DNA from 3 places in the Pseudomonas cremoricolorata genome. Region 1 is predicted to be linked to each of the others. Evidence: riboswitches for the same ligand, from Rfam matches in the RefSeq annotation. Region 1 holds a riboswitch; each other region holds the start of a gene.
What was found. A riboswitch is a leader RNA that binds a small molecule or an ion and turns the genes downstream of it on or off. The one in region 1 is predicted to bind cobalamin.

Region 1 (6,508 bases):
TGCCGTAATACTGGCTGGCGCGCAGCAGCCGTCCACCGTGTTCAAGCATTCAGGTACGCCCCCACGCAGATCACCAGCAGCCACAGCCAGACGCCGCGCTGCACCAGGCCCCAGCCGCGCTCGATGGCTTGGGCATCGGCCACCGGCCCTTCGCCCAAGCGCGGGCGCTCATGCAGCTCGCCGTGGTACACCGCCGGGCCGCCCAGCTCGACGCCCAGCGCACCGGCCCCGGCGGCCATCACCGGGCCCGCGTTGGGGCTGTCCCACAGCGGCGCCTGACGTCGCCAGCAGCGCAGCGCCAGGCGCGTCTTGCCGAGCAGCGCGTAGGTCAGCGCCACCAGCCGCGCCGGTACATAGTTGAGGCCATCGTCGATGCGCGCTGCGGCCCAGCCGAAGCGCTCGAAGCGGGCGTTGCGGTAACCCCACATGGCATCGAGGGTATTGCTCAAGCGGTACAGCACCACCCCCGGCGCGCCGGCGACGACGAACCAGAACAAGGTGGCGAACACTGCATCGCTGCCGTTCTCCAGCACCGACTCGGTGGCCGCGCGGGCCACGGCCGGCTCATCCAGCTCGGCGGTTTCACGGCTGACCAGGTAGCCGACGCGGCGCCGCGCCTCAGCCAGATCACCCTGGCGCAGGGCCTGGGCCACCGGCAGCACATGCTCGCCCAGGCTGCGCATGCCCAGGGCGCAGTACAGCGCCAGGGCATCGACCAGCCAGCCGATCAGCGGCAACCATGACAGCAGCAGCGCCAGCACGGTCAGCGGTACCACCGTGATGAACCAGGCGCTGACGCCATGGCTGCGCCAACCGCGGCCGCCGGCGTTCAGGCGACGCTCGACGGCATTGGCAAAATTGCCGAAGGCCACCAGCGGATGACGTCGCTGTGGCTCGCCGAACAGCGCATCCAGAGCAACCCCGGCCACACATAGCAAGGCCAGGCTCATGGGCGTCGCTCCCAGGCATTTTCGAACAGCATGTCATCCAGCGGGCGTTCTTCGGCCCACTGTTCCTGCACCAGCATCGGCGCCTCGTAGAAGGCCTTGACCGGCCCCAGGCACAGCACCGCCACCGCCTTGGCACCGCTCGGCATGCCCAGCAGCTGGCCCAGTGCCTGTGGGTCGAACAGCGACACCCAGCCCATCCCCAGGCCTTCGGCGCGGGCCGCCAGCCACAGGTTCTGGATGGCACAGGCCAGTGAGGCGAGGTCCATTTCCGGCAAGGTACGGCGGCCGAAGATGTGCGCTTCACGCTGATCCATCAGCGCCGCCACCAGCAACTCGGCGCAGTCCTGGATGCCTTCGACCTTGAGCTGCATGAAATCATCGGAGCGCTCGCCCAGGGCGTCGGCGGTGCGTAGGCGCTCCTGCTCGACCAGCCCCTGGATAGCGCCGCGCAGCTCGCGGCGGGTAATACGAATGAAGCGCCACGGCTGCATCAGGCCGACGCTGGGGGCCTGGTGTGCAGCGCCGAGCAGACGGCGCAGCAGCTCGGGGGCGACTTCACCGCCGGCGAAGTGGCGCATGTCGCGGCGCTCGCCGATGGCGCGGTACACCGCAGCGCGTTCGGTCATGGAAAAGGCATGTTCGCTCATGGTCGCAACAGCGCCGCCGCCGCCTCGGGACTGGAAGGGAAATAAAAGTGCACGTACGAGGCCGTCAGCCGCCCCAGCCGATACACCGCCTCGTTGCCGCGCCCGCCATTGGGGCTAAGGCCACGGGCGATGGGCGTGTGTTCGGTGGTGGTCAGCGAGTGATGATAGGTGTGCCCGCGCAAGGTGCCTTCGGGCAACTCGACCGCCTGCAAGGCCAACGCGGCCAGGCGCTTTTGCATGCTCGCCTCGCCGGGCAGCAGGCCGAGCAGCTCGGCGCGCTGACCGTCGACATCGGTCAGGCCGTCGAGCAGGTAGAGCATGCCGCCGCATTCAGCCAGCAGCGGTTTGCCTTGAGCGTGGTGCTGGCGAATGGCGGCCAGCATCGTTGCGTTCGCCGCCAGCGCCTGGTGGTGCAGTTCGGGGTAGCCACCGGGCAGGTACAGGCTGTCGACTTCGGGCAACCGGGCATCGTGCAACGGCGAGAAGAACACCAGCTCGGCACCCTGGGCGCGGAGCAGCTCGAGGTTGGCGCCGTAGAGGAAGGCGAAGGCTTCGTCGCGCGCCACGCCGATGCGCACGCCGGCAAGGCTCGGGGTGACGGGCGCCGGTTGTGGCGCAGCGAAGGTCACTGCCGGCGGCAGGGCCGCATCGCAGCTCTCGCCCAGGGCCTGGGCGGCCGCATCAAGCCGCGCATCGAGGTCGTTCAGCTCGCTGGCCTGGACCAGTCCCAGATGGCGACTGGGCAGCTCGATACCGCGCTCGCGGGACAAACCGCCGTACCAGCGCAGGCCCTCGCTCAAGCTGCCTTCGAGCAACTGCGCGTGACGCAGGCTCCCAACCCGGTTGGCCAGCACCCCGGCGAACGGCAGGTCAGGCTGGTAGCGGGCCAGGCCCAGGGCCAGCGCACCGAAAGTCTGCGCCATGGCGGTGCCGTCGATCACCGCCAGCACCGGCACACCGAAGTGACGCGCAAGATCGGCACTGGACGGCGTGCCATCGAACAGGCCCATGACCCCTTCGATGAGAATCAGGTCGGCTTCCCCGGCGGCTTGCCACAGCAAGCGCCGACTCTCGGCCTCGCCGATCATCCACATGTCGAGTTGGTACACCGGCGCACCGCTGGCGCGTTCGAGGATCATCGGGTCAAGAAAGTCCGGGCCACACTTGAACACCCGTACGCGGCGGCCGAGGTTGCGGTGTAGCCGCGCCAGGGCGGCGGTGACGGTGGTCTTGCCCTGGCCCGAGGCCGGGGCGGCGATCAGCACCGCCGGGCAGGCACGGCGGTCACTCACAGTTCCACGCCCTTCTGCGCGCGGATACCGGCCTGGAAGGCGTGCTTGAGCATGCCCATCTCGGTGACGGTGTCGGCCAGCTCGATCAGCTCGGGCCTGGCGCCGCGGCCGGTGACGATCACGTGCTGCATCGGCGGGCGCGCCTGCAGGTCGTTGAGCACCTGCTCAAGGTCGAGGTAGCCATGCTTGAGGGCAATGTTCAGCTCATCGAGCACCACGAACTGTACGGCCGGGTCTTGCAGCAACTGCCGCGACACCGCCCAGGCGGCTTCGGCGGCGGCGATATCGCGCTGGCGGTCCTGGGTTTCCCAGGTGAAGCCCTCGCCCATCACGTGGTAGCTGACCTGCTCGGGGAAGCGCCGGAAGAACAGCTCTTCACCGGTGCTGTTGCGGCCCTTGATGAACTGCACAACGCCGCAGCGCATGTCATGGCCCATGGCCCGGGCGAGCATGCCGAAGGCCGAGCTGCTCTTGCCCTTGCCGTTGCCGCTGAGCACCAGCAGCAGGCCGCATTCATTGGGCGAGTTGGCAATGCGCTCGTCGATGATGGCTTTCTTGCGCAGCATCCGCGCCAGGTGGCGTTCGTCGCGCTCTGGGGATTCGCTCATGGGGGTCTCCGCGGGCTGTGGGCGGCAAGGCAGCCGCGCCGACAGATCTAATAGGCAGGCAGGCACAGGGGCGCGCAGCAGCCATGGCCTGAAGCCACGGAGCACCGCGCATCACCCTCCGTGATGCCGTTTGGCAGTGACAGGCCGGTCTCCGGGCTCGTGAGCAGGGCCATGGCCCTGGCCGCCGCGCGCCTTCCCAGGATCGACCCAGTGGCGCTGCGCGTGGCTTGACTCACCTACCGTTGCGGGGGCAGCGCCGGACTCGCGCCTGCAAGGCGACCACCGGCTTCCCAGTTTCACCCCGCCTGGAAATCGCTCCACGGGGCACCTGAAACACGCCGCGAAGGTTAGAGGGTTGCACCCGGAGCGTCAATGAAATGGACCGCCGGACGCGCCGGAATGAACCACCCGGTCGGTCGTCTTCTCATAAAGGTCAGTGGTGTCCCATTCCCGGAGGATCGCGGCATGTTCCCATTGCGTATCGGTGTACTGCTGGCCATCGGCGCCAGCCTGGTGGCCTGCGGCGAAACTGCCAGGCTGAGCGTCGCCGACGGCACCGGCCCCAACCCCAACCTGCCGCCGCCGAACAAGACCCTCATCCCTACCCTGAACATCGCCCCGGCGATTGGCTGGTCGGACGGTGGCAAGCCCACTGCCGCCCCTGGCACCCAGGTGCAGGCCTTCGCCGACGACCTCGACCACCCGCGCTGGCTGTACGTTTTGCCTAATGGCGACGTGCTGGTAGCGGAAACCAACGCGCCACCCAAGCCAGACGACAGCAGCGGCATCCGCGGCTGGGTCATGGAGAAGGTCATGAAGCGTGCTGGCGCGGGCGTGCCCAGCGCCAATCGCATCACGCTGCTGCGCGACGCCGACCACGACGGCGTGGCGGAAATTCGCACGACCTTCGTCGAGGGCTTGAACTCGCCGTTCGGCATGGCCCTGGTGGGCAATGACTTCTACGTTGCCGATACCGACAAGCTGCTGCATTTCCGCTACGCCGACAACGCCATGCAATTACGCGACCCAGGCGAGAAGGTCGTCGATCTGCCAGGCGGGCCGCTCAACCACCACTGGACCAAGAACATTCTCGCCAGCCGCGATGGCAAGAAGCTTTATGTCACCGTCGGCTCCAACAGCAACGTCGGGGAAAACGGCCTGGAGCAAGAGCAAGGCCGCGCGGCGATCTGGGAAGTCGATCTCGCCAGCAAGCAGCAGCGACTGTTCGCCACCGGCCTGCGCAACCCCAACGGCATGGACTGGGAGCCGCACACCGGGGCGCTGTGGACTGCCGTCAACGAACGCGACGAGATCGGCAGCGACCTGGTCCCCGACTACATCACCTCGGTCAAGGACGGCGCTTTCTATGGCTGGCCCTACAGTTACTACGGCCAGCATGTCGACGTGCGGGTCACCCCGCAGGACCCGGCCAAGGTTGCCAGCGCCATCGCCCCTGACTACGCCGTTGGCCCGCACACCGCCTCACTGGGCCTGGCCTTCGCCCGGCCCGGCATGCTGCCGGCGCCGTTCGACAAGGGCGTGTTCATCGGCCAGCATGGCTCGTGGAACCGCAAACCGCTGAGCGGCTACAAAGTGTTGTTCGTGCCGTTCGGCAACGACGGCAAACCCCAGGGCGAGCCACGAGACCTGCTCAGCGGCTTCGTCAATGACCAGGGCAAGGCCATGGGCCGGCCGGTAGGCGTAGCCAATGACAAGCATGGCGGGGTTCTGGTGGCCGATGATGTGGGCAACGTGATCTGGCGGGTGACGGCGGCGAAGCCGTGAGGTTTCACGCGGGGTTGGGCTAAGGGTGGTATCGAGACTGACCGAAGCGCCATTGCAGCGCTTCGGTCGCTGCCCAATCAGGGATTCTGCGCCAGGTGCCCGGCCGGAATGATGCGCTTGGCCTGCAGGTAGGCTTTGGACCAGTAGCTGTTGGACAGGTAGTCCAGGCGTACGGTGCCACCGGTGCGCGGCGCGTGAACGAAGCGCCCTTCACCGACGTAAATGCCGGCATGGCTCACTTGCGAACCGCCGTTGGTGGCGAAGAAGACGATGTCGCCTGATTGCAAGGCGTTGAGGTTCACGCTAGGCGCCTGCATGACGATCATTTCCCGTGTCGAGCGCGGCAGGCTGATGCCGGCGGCGTCGTTATACACGTACTTGATCAGGCCACTGCAATCGAAGCCCGAATCGGGGGTATTGCCGCCCCAGCGATAAGGCGTGCCGACCAGACCAATGGCACGAAACAGCACATCGGAGGCCACGGGCGAGAAGCTTGGCTGGGTGTTGAATACCACCTGCGGCTTGGGCGCCGGGGCGGGAGCAGGGGCAGGCGCACGGCTGGAGCACGCCGTCAGCAAGGCCACAGACATCAGGAAAGCGAAGCGCACCATTGTCTTCATGGTCGGAACGTCCTGTCAGGAACGAGTCGGCCGCAGCCGAAAAGAGTTGAGAAATTAGGTTAGCTTGTTTTTCTAAACGCACACGGCGGTTAGCTTTTCAGCTAACCGCCGTGTGTACTGACCACAGCGTGTGCAATCAGTTGCGTGCGATATTGGTGGTCGGTGCCATGGCCAGGGCGCGCTTGGCCTGCATGAAGGTTTTGCTCCAGTAGCGGTCACCGAGGCTGTCGATGCGCACGCCACCGCTGCGGCTGCTGCTGGAGTGAATGAACTGGTTATCGCCCAGATAAATGCCGGCATGACTCACGCGGCCGCGACCATTGGTGCTGAAGAACAGCAGATCACCAGGCTTGAGCTTGTTGCGCGCAACCTTGGGCGCGTCGACGTTGATCATCTCGCGGGTCGAGCGTGGCAGCGACATGCCAGCCTCCTCGCGGAACAGGTAGCCGATAAAACCACTGCAATCGAAACCGGACTGTTCCGAAGTGCCACCGAAACGGTAGCGGGTGCCGATCAGCGCCATGCCGCGTTCGAGGATGCTGTCAGCCAGACCAGGCATCTGGTAAGGCTTGCTGGCGCTGGGGAAGGTGGGTTGCTCTTCGTCTT
Region 2 (6,508 bases), 1.1 Mb from region 1:
GACGCATTGCGGTCGGCGTTCTCGGTGAAATGGCCGGCCACCAGACGCAGGTGTTCGAATTCCTTGCTGTCGAGGAACCAGCCGGTGAAGGTCTCGGGCAGCAGGCGGCTGTCGGAGGCGCTGAACACCGGGGTCTTGATGCGCTGCTCGCCGTAGGACAACACGGTGTTGGAGGTGCGCAGCTTGAGCGCGGCGCCGGCGCGGCCGTAGTCGCGCTTGGGATGGCCGTCGTTGTCCAGGCTGAGCAGGCGCGCCTTGCCGGCTCGACCGCCGCCGCTGTCCAGTTGCACGCCCAGATAGCCATGGGCATCGACGCCCACGCCCACGGTGCCCTGGGTGAAGCCCGAGCTGAAACTGCCCATCAGCCCGTAGCCCCATTCGGCGGCCTGGTCGCTGCGCGCCTCGCGCGGTTTGTAAGCGTTGCGTGCGCTGCCGTTGCGCCCACCGTGGCGGTAGTCGCGGCGGTCATAGACGCTGCGGTTGAGCACGTTCCAGCGGCTGTCTTCGATGAAACCGTTGCTCTCGGACTGCGCCGATTCGGCCAGGGCCAACGGTGTGACACTCAATAGCGGCAGCAGCACCGCACTGCGGACCACGCGTTTCATCGCTCGGCCTCCAGCTGGCTCAACTGCGCCTCCAGGCGGCTCCTGGCCCGCGCCGGCAGGTTGTCCGGCAGGCTCACCGGCGAGGCGCTGCGTTCGCCGACTTCGATCAGCATGACCATGCCCATCGCCAGATGCGGGATGCACTGAATGCCATACAGGCCGGGTACGTCGAAGGCCTGTTCGGCAGGCTGGTTGAGCTTGCTCTTGAACGCTTCGGCGCCCTGCGGCAGCAGGCCGGGAAGGGTGGCGGCATTGTGGCTGGCATGGGTAGGCACGAAACGCACCGTGTCGCCGGGGGCGATGCGCAAGTGGTCGGGCTCGTAGACCATGGCGCCCTCGGCACCGCGGTTGAGCATTTTCACTTCGAACACCTCGGCGGCGGCCACAGGCGTCAGCAACAGGCCGGCAAGCAGTACGGCGACGGGGGACAGCGACATAACGGAACGTCCTGGTTCAGGGGGCGCGCACGCGCAGTACGCGGGCGCCGTCATAGGGATCGGTGAGGTAGTGGGCGTGCACGCCGAAGGTGCTCAGCAGGCGCGCCGGGGTCAGCACCTCGAACGGCGCGCCGAGGGCCACCAGGCGACCGCCTTCGAGCACCGCCAGGCGGTCGCAGGTCAGCGCCTGATTGAGATCGTGCAAGGCCACCAGGGTGGTCACCGGCAGCGCCTGCACGCAGTGCAGCAGGCTCAACTGATGCTGGATGTCGAGGTGGTTGGTCGGCTCATCGAGCAGCAGTACCTGCGGGCGCTGGGCCAGGGCGCGGGCGATGTGCACGCGCTGGCGCTCACCGCCGGACAGCTCGCCCCACAGGCGCTGTTGCAAGTGCAGCGCATCGACATCGCGCAGGGCTTGTTCGACGATCGCATGGTCTTGGCCTGCGAACGGCGCCAGGGCCGACAGCCAGGGCGTGCGGCCTAAGGCGACCGCGTCATACACGCGGATCGCCTCGTGGGTATCGGCCTGCTGCTCGACCAGCGCCAGACGCTGCGCCACCCGCCGGCGCGGCAGGCTGTCGAGCGGCTCGCCGAACAACTGCACGGCGCCGCTGCTGGGCGCACGCAGGCCGGCCAGCAGCTTGAGCAGGGTGGATTTGCCCGAGCCATTGGGGCCGACGATGCCCAGGGTTTCGCCGGCCAGCACCTGCAAGTCGATGCCGTGCAGCAACTGATGGCCGCGCACGCGCAGGCCCAGCTCGACGCAGCGCAACGGCGCCAGGTGCACGTCGCTGAGGTTGCTCATCGTGCCCCCCGACGGCTGATCAGAATCAACGCGAACACTGGCGCGCCAATCAGCGCGGTGACCACGCCCACTGGAATCACCTGGCCAGTGATGAGGGTGCGCGACAGCACATCGGCGCTGATCAGGAACAATGCGCCACCCAGGGCGCTGGCCGGCAGCAGGCGGCTGTGACCGGGGCCCAGCAGCAGACGCAGGGCGTGTGGAATCACCAGCCCGACGAAGCCGATGGCGCCGACGATCGACACCATCACCGCGGTGACCAGCGCCGCGCAGCTGATCAGCAGCAACTGGGTACGGCGCACCGGCACCCCCAGCGAGGCCGCCGAATCGGCACCGAAGGTGAAGGCATCGAGGCTGCGCCGGTGCCACAGGCAGATCGCCAGGCCCAGCAGCGCCACCGGCAGTGCGAGGCTGACCGACGGCCAGCGCACGCCACTGAGATTGCCCAGCAGCCAGAACAGAATGCCCCGCGCCTGCTCGGCGGTGGCCGATTTGGTGATGAGAAACGCGGTGATGGCATTGAACAGTTGCGAGCCGGCGATACCGGCCAGAATCACCTGGGCATTGTTGTGCGTCGGCCCTGCCGCGCGGGCCAGCAGCAGCACCAGGGCAAAAGCAAACAGCGCGCCGATGAAGGCGCCCGCCGAGAGCGACAGCGCCGCTCCGCCAATGCCCAGCAAACCGACCGCCACCGCGCCGGTCGAGGCGCCGGCGGACAGCCCGAGCAGGTAGGGTTCGGCCAGCGCGTTACGCAGCAGCGCCTGCAGAATCACCCCGCAGGTCGCAAGGCCCGCGCCGCACGCCGCAGCGACCAGCGTGCGTGGCAGGCGGTAGTTCCAGACGATGCCGGCGTCGATCGGGTCGAGCGGGTAACCGGCCTGCCACAGATGATTGGCCAGCACCTGGTACACCAGCTTGAGGGAAATCGGCGTTTCGCCGATGGCGACCCCGGCCAGCAGCGCCGCCAGCAGGGCCAGCAGCGCCAGCGCCATGGCCGGCAACAGGCGCGCACTCACGGTGCGGGCTTACCGCTGGCGAAGGCGCTGGACAGCGTCTCCAGACCTCGGAACAGGCGAATACCGGCCTGCATGGCCTCGGCGTCGAGGACGATGATGCGCCCGGCCTTGACCGCGTCGAGGTTCTTCGCCACCGGATCGCTACGGAGAAACTCCAGCTTCTTCTGGTAGTCGTCGGCGGGGAAGCGGCGGCGGTCCATGCGCGCGATGATCAGCCAGGTCGGATTGGCCTTGGCCAGGGTTTCCCAACCCACGGTCGGCCATTCTTCGGTGGACTCCACCACGTTGCGCACGCCCAGGGTCTGCAGCATGAAGTCGGCCACGCCCTGACGCCCGGCCACGTAGGGGTCGATGTCCAGATCGGCGCTGGAGAACCAGAACAGCGCGGTGGTGCCCGACAGGTCCTTGCCCGCCAGGCGCTGCTTGGCCTGGGCCAGGCGTGCCTGCAGATCGGTATTGAGCGCGGCGCCGCGGTCCTGCACGTCGAAGATCTCGGCCAGCTGGCTGACGCTCTTGTAGATGCTCTCGACCTGGAACTGCTGGGTGCGCGTGCCATCGGCGCCGGTGAGGTTGTCCTTGCCTTCGCAGTCGGAGGGCAGCAGGTAGGTGGGAATGTTCAGCTCATGGAACTGCTCGCGGGTGCCGACCACGCCTTGCGCGCCAACCATCCACTCGAACTGCGCGGTGACCAGTTGCGGGCGTTTGCCGACCACGGCCTCGAAGCTTGGGTCGTTGTCGGCCAGGCGCTCGACCTTGTCGTTGAGGGTCTTGAACTCGGGCAGCACGTCGTTGAACCACAGCGAGGTGCCGGCCAGCTTGTCGCCCAGGCCCAGCGCGTAGAGGATTTCCGTGCCGGCCTGGCCGATGGTCACGGCGCGCTGCGGGGCGTGGGCGAAGCTCAGCGGCTGGCCACAGTTGTCGATCTTGAGCGGGTAGTGGGTGGCGGCTGCCTGGGCCAGGCCAGACAAACCCAGGCCCGCGAGCAGGGCGGCGAAACGTAGCATTGGGCGATCTCCTATCGAATACAGCGGCAGGGCTGCGACACGGACAGGCATCGTCGAGGCCGCCTGCGCAAAGGCAGGCGGCGCCACCCTGGGAAGGGTGCAGATGGCCGTCCCGGACACCCCGCCGGTCGGTGAATGTGTGCCGGCAGGTCTCCTGACTGATGCGTCTTCGCCCGGCTCCAGCCTTCCCGGGCGCAGGCCCAGTGGCATCGATGGAGCAGGCTCGGCACCTACAGTTGCGGGGGCAGTTCCGTTTAGCTCAGCCGTTGGCGAGCCACGGATTCCCTATTAATTCCTGGGTGGAAACCGGCGGCCGGCATGGTAGACCATCGGCCGCTGGCAGGGAACGGCTTTCACAGGTATTTGAGCCAGGCGATGTCGCGCCGGCGCGCCTTGAGCCGAGCGAAGGCACGCACCGGAGGGTACAGCGCCACGCTCAGCAGCACGGCGCACAGCCACACCGCGCCCATGCCGTCGAAGCCGAAGTAGTCGCCCTGGTTCAGACCAAAGATCGCCACGCACAGCACATAGGCCACTTTCAGTACGTACAGGTGCAGCAGGTAGAAAAACATCGGCGCCGCACCCAGCACCGCCAGCACCCCGACCCAGCGCGCCTGCCCGGCGCGCTCGAAACCGCGCAGCAGCAACAGGCCGCAGCCCAGGGTCAGGCACAGGAACAGCAACGACGGCGGGTACTTGGTGATGTTGAACAGGCTCATCAGCGTCTGCACCAGGCTTGGGTAGCTGTTCCACGGCGCCTCGCCATAGCCGTTGATCAGGCGCAGCACCACGAAGCCCAGCAGCGCCGCGGCCGCAGCCAGCAACAGACGCCGCTGGCGCACCTGGGCATTGGCGCCACGGGCGAACCAGGGGCCCATGGCATAGCCCAGGGCGATCACCCCGATCCACGGCAGCAGCGGGTAGGAGGTGCGCAGGCGCATATGTTCGGAGACGTCGAGCCAGCCACGGTCGTGGAGGATCGCCCATGGCACGTGCATCAGCGAGTCTGCGCCGAAGTGCACACCGTCGAGCAGGTTGTGCCCGGCGATGATCAGCACACCCAGGGCGATCAGCGCTGATCGCGGCAGCCACACCAGCGCGGCGAGGGCGATCATGCTCAGGCCGATGGCCCAGATCACTTGCAGGTAGACGACGCTGGGCGGCAGCTGGAAGGTCCAGGCGAAATTGACCACGGTGAATTCCAGCAGCACCAGGAACAACCCGCGTTTGAACAGAAATGCCGAGACCGCCTGGCGGCTCTGCTGTTTTTCGCCATACAGCCAGGCCGAGAGACCGGTGAGCAGGACGAACACCGGGGCACACAGGTGCGCCAGGGTACGGCTGAAGAACAGCACAGGTTCGGTGCTGGCCACGGCCATGGGGTCACCGACCTGGTGATGCAGAAAGAAGGTTTCGCGAACGTGGTCGAGCAACATGAAGAGCATCACCAGGCCGCGCAGAGCGTCGATGCTCTGCAGGCGCTGGGTGAGCAGGGTGGGAGTGGCATTGGCACTTGTCATGGGCAATCGCAGGCAAGGGGTTGATGGCAAACGAAATGTTATCTTATATCGTTTACCGCGACAGCCACTACGCTTTTTTCGCCTGAGTGAAGAATTGTCCTACACAGGTCAAGCCTTACGACCCTGGTCATGCTAGGGTCGAGCACTCACTGCGAAACGCCTTGCCAGCGCTGAAACGGCGTGGAACGTCGCAGCGCCTGATTGACTCCAAGCCCCATCACCACGAGCCGAATCGAACACCATGCTGACCAACCTCGTCGTCTTTCTCACCACCTTGGCTGCCATGGAAGGGGTCGCCTGGCTGGCGCACAAGTACCTGATGCATGGCATTGGCTGGGGCTGGCACCGCTCGCACCATGAGCCGCGCCATGGCCTGTTCGAGAAGAACGACCTATACGCCGTTGTCTTTGCCGTGCTGGCGATCATCCTCATCGCCCTGGGCAACGCTGGCTGGGCGCCGCTGCAATGGATCGGCGCAGGGATGACGGCCTACGGCCTGCTGTATTTCATTGCCCACGACGGCCTGGTACACCGTCGCTGGCCGTTCCGTTTCGTGCCGCGCAGCGGCTACCTCAAGCGTCTGTACCAGGCGCACCTGATGCACCACGCGGTGCACGGGCGCGAAGGCTGCGTGTCGTTCGGATTCCTCTATGCGCCATCGGTCGAGCGCCTCAAGGCGCAGTTGCGCGCCCATCATCAAGGCCCGTTGCGGGCGGCGAAGGACGCGTCCACAACTGCGGATCACGCGGCGGATAGCGCCGCAGGCGCCGATTCAGGCTCGTCCACAGCCCCGCACTGAGGGCTGCGAGTTTTTCCCCTTTGCCGGTAGAGGTGCGCGCATCCCAGGCCCGCGGCCCGGCGGCACGCACCTTGATGCCAATGCGCCGATACACCGCGCCGGCGCTGGCCACCGCCCAGGCCGACCGCCACGGCAACGCCGCCAGCCCGGCTTCGGCGCTGGCGTAGTAGGGCTCGGCGTGATCCACCAGGCGCCGGGCCATTTGCGCCACGGCGGGGCGGTGCTGGGGCTGCGTCAAGGTGGCCGGGGTCAGGTCGAACTCATCCAGCCACTGGCGCGGCAGGTAGCAGCGTCCGACCTTGGCGTCGTCGATGATGTCGCG
Region 3 (6,508 bases), 770 kb from region 1:
GCTGGTGCGCGGCAAGGGCTCGGGCTCATGCCAGGCGTAATCGCGGCCCAGCCAGGTGCTGGCGATGCAGTTGAACAGGTTCAGCGCATTGGCCTTGCCGCCCTGGCGTAGGTAGTGCCAGAGCCGCTCGGCGCGGGCGTCGCGCACGCTGCCCAGGTCGGTCAGCTCGGGGTCGGGACGGTCATCGCCGGGCACCAGAATCAGCTGTACCCCGCGCGCGGCCAGCTCGACCAGTTGCTCGACACCATAGCGCCAGTAGCCGACGCCGCCGTGCAGCGACAGCAGGATGACCTTGGCGTGACGCAGCACCTCATCGACGTACAGGTCGACCGAGGCGTGGTTCTGCACCTGCATCGGGTTGGCCAGGCGCACGCTGGGGAAATCCGCCGGCAACTGCTCGGCGGTTTCGGCCAGCAGCGCCAGGTGCGAATCACCGCTGCACAGAATCACCAGCTCGGCTGGGGTCTGGCCCAGGTCGGCGATGCTATCGTCGGGTACGAAGCCGCCGGGCTGGGTGCGCAGCAGGTGCATCGATCAGGCGCCCAGGGCCTGGCGCAGGCGCGCTTCGAGCACCGCGGCGTCGAGGTCCTGGCCGATCAGCACCAGGCGCGTGATGCGCGCTTCATCGCTGCGCCATGGGCGGTCGAAGTGCTTGTCGAAGCGGCTGCCAACGCCCTGGATGAGCAGGCGCATGGGTTTGCCGGGCACTGCCGCGAAGCCCTTGGCGCGCAGGATGCCGAACTCGGCCACCAACTGGCCCAGCGCATCGAGCAGCAGGCGCTCGTCGGCTTCGGGCAGGTCGAGGGAAATCGAATCGAAGGCGTCGTGGTCGTGGTCGTCGTGCTCGCCGTCTTCGTCGTGGTGCGAATCGTGGTGGGTGCGGCGGCCATCGATGTGCACCTCCGACTCGGCGCCAAGACCCAGCAGCACCTCCAGCGGCAGACGACCGCTGCTGGCTTCGATCACTTTCACCGCAGGCGGCAGTTCTTCCTGCACCTCGGCGCGGACCTTGGCCAGGCCCTCGGCGTCGATCAGGTCAGCCTTGTTCAGCACCACCAGGTCAGCACTGGCCAACTGGTCGGCAAACAGCTCGTGCAGCGGCGATTCGTGGTCCAGATTTGGGTCGAGCTTGCGCTGGGCGTCGACCTGGTCGGGGTAGGCGGCGAAGGTGCCGGCGGCGACCGCCGGGCTGTCGACCACGGTAATCACCGCATCGACGGTGCAGGCATTGCGAATTTCCGGCCACTGGAACGCTTGCACCAAAGGTTTGGGCAAGGCCAGGCCACTGGTTTCGATGAGGATGTGGTCCAGGTCGCCCCGGCGCGCCACCAACTCGCGCATCACCGGGAAGAACTCTTCCTGCACCGTGCAGCACAGGCAGCCGTTGGCCAGTTCATAGACCCGGCCGGTGGCCTCCTCTTCGCTGCAGCCGATGCTGCATTGCTTGAGGATGTCACCGTCGATACCCAGCTCACCGAACTCGTTGACGATCACCGCGATCCGCCGGCCCTGGGCATTGTCGAGCATGTGCCGCAGCAACGTGGTTTTCCCCGAGCCGAGGAAGCCGGTGACGATGGTAACGGGGAGCTTGGCCAGTGTTTTCATGGATCGGTGCCCTTGGCAGGATGGCGCGGGCATGCGGGACGATCGCCTGCGGCCAGGCTGGCCGAGCGTGCTCGCCACCGGATCACCCCGCCCGGTTGATAGTCGAAAGCCGTCCGAGGCAGGTCTCCTGGCTTGCACCGGGCTCATCAAGAGCTTGGACATCGACGCCTTCCCGCAGCTGCGCAGTGGCCGTGTCGATGTGCTTCGGTGCTTACAGTTGCGGGGGCAGCCGCGGCCTTTACCGCGTTCCCGTCTTAGCTCGGATGGGCAAAGACAGCCACCCGAGAACCTCGAAGCGGCAAGGCTACGCAGTGCCTGCCAGACGGTCAACCGCTGGCGGTGATTGACGGGAAATACGCCCCATGATTTGCTAGCGCACTTACGTTCAGGTGCCCCTTGTATTGGGGTGAAACGGGAAACCGGTGCGTCCGTGCTGCCCAGGCAGACAGGACAAGGCCGGTGCTGCCCCCGCAACGGTAAGCGAGCCAGGCGTCTTGACCACTGGGCCACTGCAACGGCCTGGGAAGGACGATGCCACGCACTGGAAGCCCTGCTTCCGCTCGCCAGCCCGGAGACCGGCCTGATGCGTCGATCTACACCCCGCGGTGGGCGGGCGCTGTCGTCTGCCTCAGTGCCGTCCGGTGCTGGGGCGTTCGCGCGTGGCCTGCCTTCGAAGAGTCTGTCTTTCAGTCAGCAGAGGAACGCGTCATGCCCATCACCAGCGCCAAACCTACCCTGGTCACCCCCACCACCCTGAGCCAGCGCATCACGGTCGCCCTCGGCGCCAGCCTGCTGGGCCTGTGCCTGGTGTACTTCGCCGGCTTCTCGCACATCGAAGCGGTGCACAACGCCGCCCACGACACCCGCCACAGCGCCGCCTTCCCCTGCCACTGAGACCGCCGCCATGATCACTCGTATCGCCCGCACCGCCGGGTTCAGTGGCCTGCTCGCCGCGCTGCTGCTGACTGCGCTGCAAAGCCTGTGGGTCAGCCCGCTGATTCTCCAGGCCGAAACCTTCGAGGTCGCCGAACCGGTGGCCACGCAGCACGAACACCCCGAGGGCGCCGCTACTCACGAACACAGCGCCGAAGCCTGGGCGCCGCAAGACGGCTGGCAGCGGGTACTGTCGACCACAGGCGGCAACCTGGTGGTCGCGGTCGGTTTCGCCCTGATGCTGGCCGCGCTCTATAGCCTGCGCGAGCCGAACAGGGTTGCCACCGGCGCGCTGTGGGGGTTGGCTGGCTTTGCCGTGTTCTGCCTGGCACCGACCCTGGGCTTGCCGCCGGAATTGCCGGGCACTGCCGCCGCCGATCTGGGGCAGCGACAGACCTGGTGGATCGCCACCGCCGCTGCTACCGCAGCAGGCCTGGGCTTGATGGTCTTCGCCCGCTCGTGGCTGTTCAAGCTGCTCGGCGCTGCCTTGCTGGTAGCGCCGCATGTGGTCGGCGCACCGCAACCGGAAATGCACGCAAGCTTGGCCCCCGAGGCCCTGGAGGCACAGTTCAAGCTCGCTTCATGGCTGACCAACGCCGCCTTCTGGCTGGCCCTGGGGCTGCTCAGCGCCTGGTTGTACCGGCGCGGCGCGCGTGCCTGACATGCCCGCTGAGCCGGCGCTGTATGCCGGCTTCGGCTGTCAACGCGGCTGCTCGGTGCAGGCGCTGTCGGCGCTGCTGCACGACACCTTGCACCAGCAGGGTCTGGCGGTTGCCTCGCTCAAGGCCATCGCCAGCATCGACCTGAAGGCTGCTGAACCGGGACTTGTAGCGCTGGCCGCGCAGCTGGGTCTACCGCTGCTGACCTTCGATGCCGCCACGTTGAACGGGGTCGTCGTCCAGCTTAGCCAACGCTCGGCCAGCGCCTTCGCCCACACCGGCTGCTGGGGTGTGGCCGAGAGCGCCGCGCTGGTGGCCGCCACCTGCGCCGAAGGGTCAGCGCGCCTGTGGGTCGAGCGGCGTGTCGCAGGCAAGGCTACCCTTGCGCTGGCTGGACGCGGATAATCGCGCCCTTTCGACCCGCAGCAAGGACTTTTCATGACGGTCTATTTCATCGGTGCCGGCCCTGGCGACCCGGAGCTGATCACGGTCAAGGGCCAGCGCCTGATCCGTCAGTGCCCGGTGATCATCTACGCAGGCTCGCTGGTTCCAGCGGCGGTGCTTGAAGGGCACCAGGCGCTGCAGGTGCTCAACAGCGCCGAGATGAACCTCGAACAGATCATCGAGGCCATCGACCACGCGCACCGCCAAGGCCAGGACGTGGCTCGCGTGCACAGCGGCGATCCGAGCCTGTATGGTGCCATCGGCGAACAGATCGCCAGGCTGCGCCTGCTCGACATTCCTTACCAGATCATTCCCGGTGTGACCGCCACCGCGGCCAGTGCCGCACTGCTGGGCTGCGAACTCACCCTGCCCGGCGTCGCGCAAACGGTCATCCTCACCCGCTACGGCGACAGCTCACCCATGCCTGCGGGTGAACAACTGGCCGATCTGGCCCGGCATGGCTGCACCCTGGCGATCCACTTGGGCGTCAGGCATCTGCCGCAAATCGTCACCCAGTTGCTGCCGCATTACGGTGCCCGGTGCCCGGTGGCAGTGGTGCACCGTGCCACCTGGCCCGACCAGGACTGGGTGCTGGGTACGCTCGAAGATATCGCCGACCTCACCAACGCCAAGGGCTTTCGGCGTACTGCGCTGATCCTGGTCGGTCCAGTGCTGGGCGATGCGCCGTTCTCCGAGTCGGCACTTTACCGCGCCAGCCACGCCCACCTGTATCGCCCCTGAGCCGCAACGCTCACCCGTTGCACCTCGCCTGCACTGCCGGGAAGGCGCCTTCCATCGTCTCCCCTGCGTAGGACGTCAGGCGTCGCCTAGACTGCACTCATCACCTTCGCTTGTAGGATTTTTCGTCAGATCATCAAGGCTTTTTCAACACTTCTCTGTCCGCCATTACTAAGCCGCCAGATTCGACGTATGGTGCGCGTCCTCTGCTGAGGCAGCGACGTGTTCCTGGGTGATTTCAGGAAACGGACCACCTTTCCGACAGGAGTTTTCCCATGACAAGCGTACTGGTAGTCGATGACCACGCTGCCATTCGATTTGCCGTAAGCATGTTGCTCGAGAACCAGCATTTCGACCTGGTCGGCACCGCCAGCGACGGCATGCAGGCGGTTGAAATGGCTCGCAAACTGCACCCCGACGTTGTCATCCTCGATATCGGCCTGCCACGCCTGGACGGTATGGAGGTGATCAAGCGCCTGCAACTGCTCGAGCCCGCCCCCAAGATCATGGTCCTCACCGGCCAACCTGCCGATCTCTACGTGCGGCGCTGTCTGGACGCCGGCATCTCGGCTTTCGTCAACAAGGACGAAGACCTCGACTCGCTGATCTTCGCCCTCAAGGCCCTGGTCAAAGGCTATTCGACCTTCCCGCAGATGGCCGTCAACAGCAGCTCGCTGGAAAGCGAGTCGGCGCGCCTGGCGAGCCTGTCGAACCGTGAGGTGGAAGTGCTGCGTCGCCTCACCCGCGGCGAAAGCAACAAGTTCATCGGGGAAAAGATGAACCTCAGCGCCAAGACCATCAGCACCTACCGCGGACGCATCATGGACAAGCTCAAGACCGAGTCGCTGGTGGAGATGGTCGACCTAGCCAAACGCAACCAAGTGAACTGAGCACCCATGAAGCGGATGCTGTCAGCCCTGCTGCTGACCGGGCTGATGGCCCTACCCGTTCAGGCCGAGGTCGACAGCCAGCCGCGCCAGTTGCTGGCGCGCTCACAGAGCGCTGCCCCCCCCATGACACTGAGCGACCTGGACCGCATCTGGCTCCAGCAGCGCGGCAGCCTGGTGCTGGGTAGCTCACAACCGGACTACCCGCCTTTCGAGATCAATACCAGCCTCAACGACTACGAAGGCCTGAGCGCCGATTATGCGGGACTTCTGGCCGAGCAGTTGGGCGTGCACATCGAGGTGCGACGTTTCTCCACACGCCAGCACGCCATAGACGCCCTGCACGCGGGCGAGATCGACCTGCTTGGCAGCTCCAACGCCTTCGAAGCCGCTGACGCCGATCTGGCCCTGAGTACCGCCTACGCCGACGACCTACCGGTGATCGTCGCCAGGCCAGGCCGCAGCCTGCGCAAGGATGACGACCTGTCCGGGCTGCGCCTGGCCAGCGTCGATCACTACCTGCCTACGGCCATGGTGCGGCGTCTGTACCCCAAGGCGCAGTTGACCCTCTACCGCTCGACCCTGGCAGGCCTGGCGGCCGTGGCGCTGGGCCAGGCCGATGTCTACCTGGGCGACGCCATCAGCACCGATTACCTGATCGGCATGAGCTACCCCGGACAGCTGAAAATCGATCACTTCGTCAATGCACCCGTCGGTGCTTTCGCCTTCGCCCTGCGCCGTGACGATCAGCGCCTGCGCAGTCTGATCAACCAGGCGCTGACACGGGTGTTCAACAGCGAGCGGCTGAACATCCTGCGGCGCTGGACCAGCGGTAACACCAGCATTCTGCTCGAGCGTCACCTCAGCGCCCTGACCGCCGAAGAGCAACGCTGGATCGATCAGCACCCGACGGTGCGCGTGCTGGTCACCGATACCCTGGCGCCACTGACCTTCAGCGATGCCAATCAGCAACCACGCGGTGCCACCCTCGACCTGCTCGAGCAGATCGGCCTGCGCACCGGGCTGCGTTTCCAGATCGTCCAGCGCGACTCGGTGCAGGCCATGGTCGAGCAACTGGTGCGCGGTGATGCGGAAATCATCGGCGCGCTGGGCTACGGCAGTCAGCGTGCCGCGCGGTTACGCTATACCCGCCCTTATCTGGTCAGCCCACGGGTGCTGATCACTCGCACGGACGAACCGCCGCCCGACCTCAACCAGATGCGCCACCTACGGGTGGCCGTG

Region 2: it holds a riboswitch for cobalamin, as region 1 does, so the genes downstream of both, LK03_RS16840 (ABC transporter substrate-binding protein) here and cobO (cob(I)yrinic acid a,c-diamide adenosyltransferase) in region 1, are expected to answer to the same signal.
Region 3: it holds a riboswitch for cobalamin, as region 1 does, so the genes downstream of both, LK03_RS18100 (CbtB domain-containing protein) here and cobO (cob(I)yrinic acid a,c-diamide adenosyltransferase) in region 1, are expected to answer to the same signal.

The regions. Positions count from the first base shown of each region.
Region 1 is NZ_CP009455.1:4,758,638-4,765,145, forward strand. Features, by position in the region: gene cobD (threonine-phosphate decarboxylase CobD) at 1-49, opposite strand, end outside; gene cbiB (adenosylcobinamide-phosphate synthase CbiB) at 42-950, opposite strand; gene bluB (5,6-dimethylbenzimidazole synthase) at 947-1,597, opposite strand; gene LK03_RS21425 (cobyrinate a,c-diamide synthase) at 1,594-2,889, opposite strand; gene cobO (cob(I)yrinic acid a,c-diamide adenosyltransferase) at 2,886-3,497, opposite strand; cobalamin riboswitch at 3,623-3,844, opposite strand; gene LK03_RS21435 (PQQ-dependent sugar dehydrogenase) at 3,963-5,282, shown strand; gene LK03_RS21440 (C40 family peptidase) at 5,360-5,902, opposite strand; gene LK03_RS21445 (C40 family peptidase) at 6,039-6,508, opposite strand, start outside.
Region 2 is NZ_CP009455.1:3,701,109-3,707,616, forward strand. Features, by position in the region: gene LK03_RS16820 (OprD family porin) at 1-605, opposite strand, end outside; gene LK03_RS16825 (pseudoazurin) at 602-1,042, opposite strand; gene LK03_RS16830 (ABC transporter ATP-binding protein) at 1,059-1,847, opposite strand; gene LK03_RS16835 (FecCD family ABC transporter permease) at 1,844-2,839, opposite strand; gene LK03_RS16840 (ABC transporter substrate-binding protein) at 2,860-3,867, opposite strand; cobalamin riboswitch at 3,995-4,193, opposite strand; gene LK03_RS16845 (DUF1624 domain-containing protein) at 4,221-5,387, opposite strand; gene LK03_RS22040 (sterol desaturase family protein) at 5,629-6,186, shown strand; partial or broken gene LK03_RS16855 (phytoene/squalene synthase family protein) at 6,107-6,508, opposite strand, start outside.
Region 3 is NZ_CP009455.1:3,988,855-3,995,362, forward strand. Features, by position in the region: gene cobN (cobaltochelatase subunit CobN) at 1-531, opposite strand, end outside; gene cobW (cobalamin biosynthesis protein CobW) at 535-1,605, opposite strand; cobalamin riboswitch at 1,706-1,913, opposite strand; cobalamin riboswitch at 1,976-2,203, shown strand; gene LK03_RS18100 (CbtB domain-containing protein) at 2,314-2,499, shown strand; gene LK03_RS18105 (CbtA family protein) at 2,510-3,199, shown strand; gene LK03_RS18110 (cobalamin biosynthesis protein) at 3,201-3,602, shown strand; gene cobM (precorrin-4 C(11)-methyltransferase) at 3,636-4,382, shown strand; gene LK03_RS18120 (response regulator transcription factor) at 4,655-5,269, shown strand; gene LK03_RS18125 (transporter substrate-binding domain-containing protein) at 5,276-6,508, shown strand, end outside.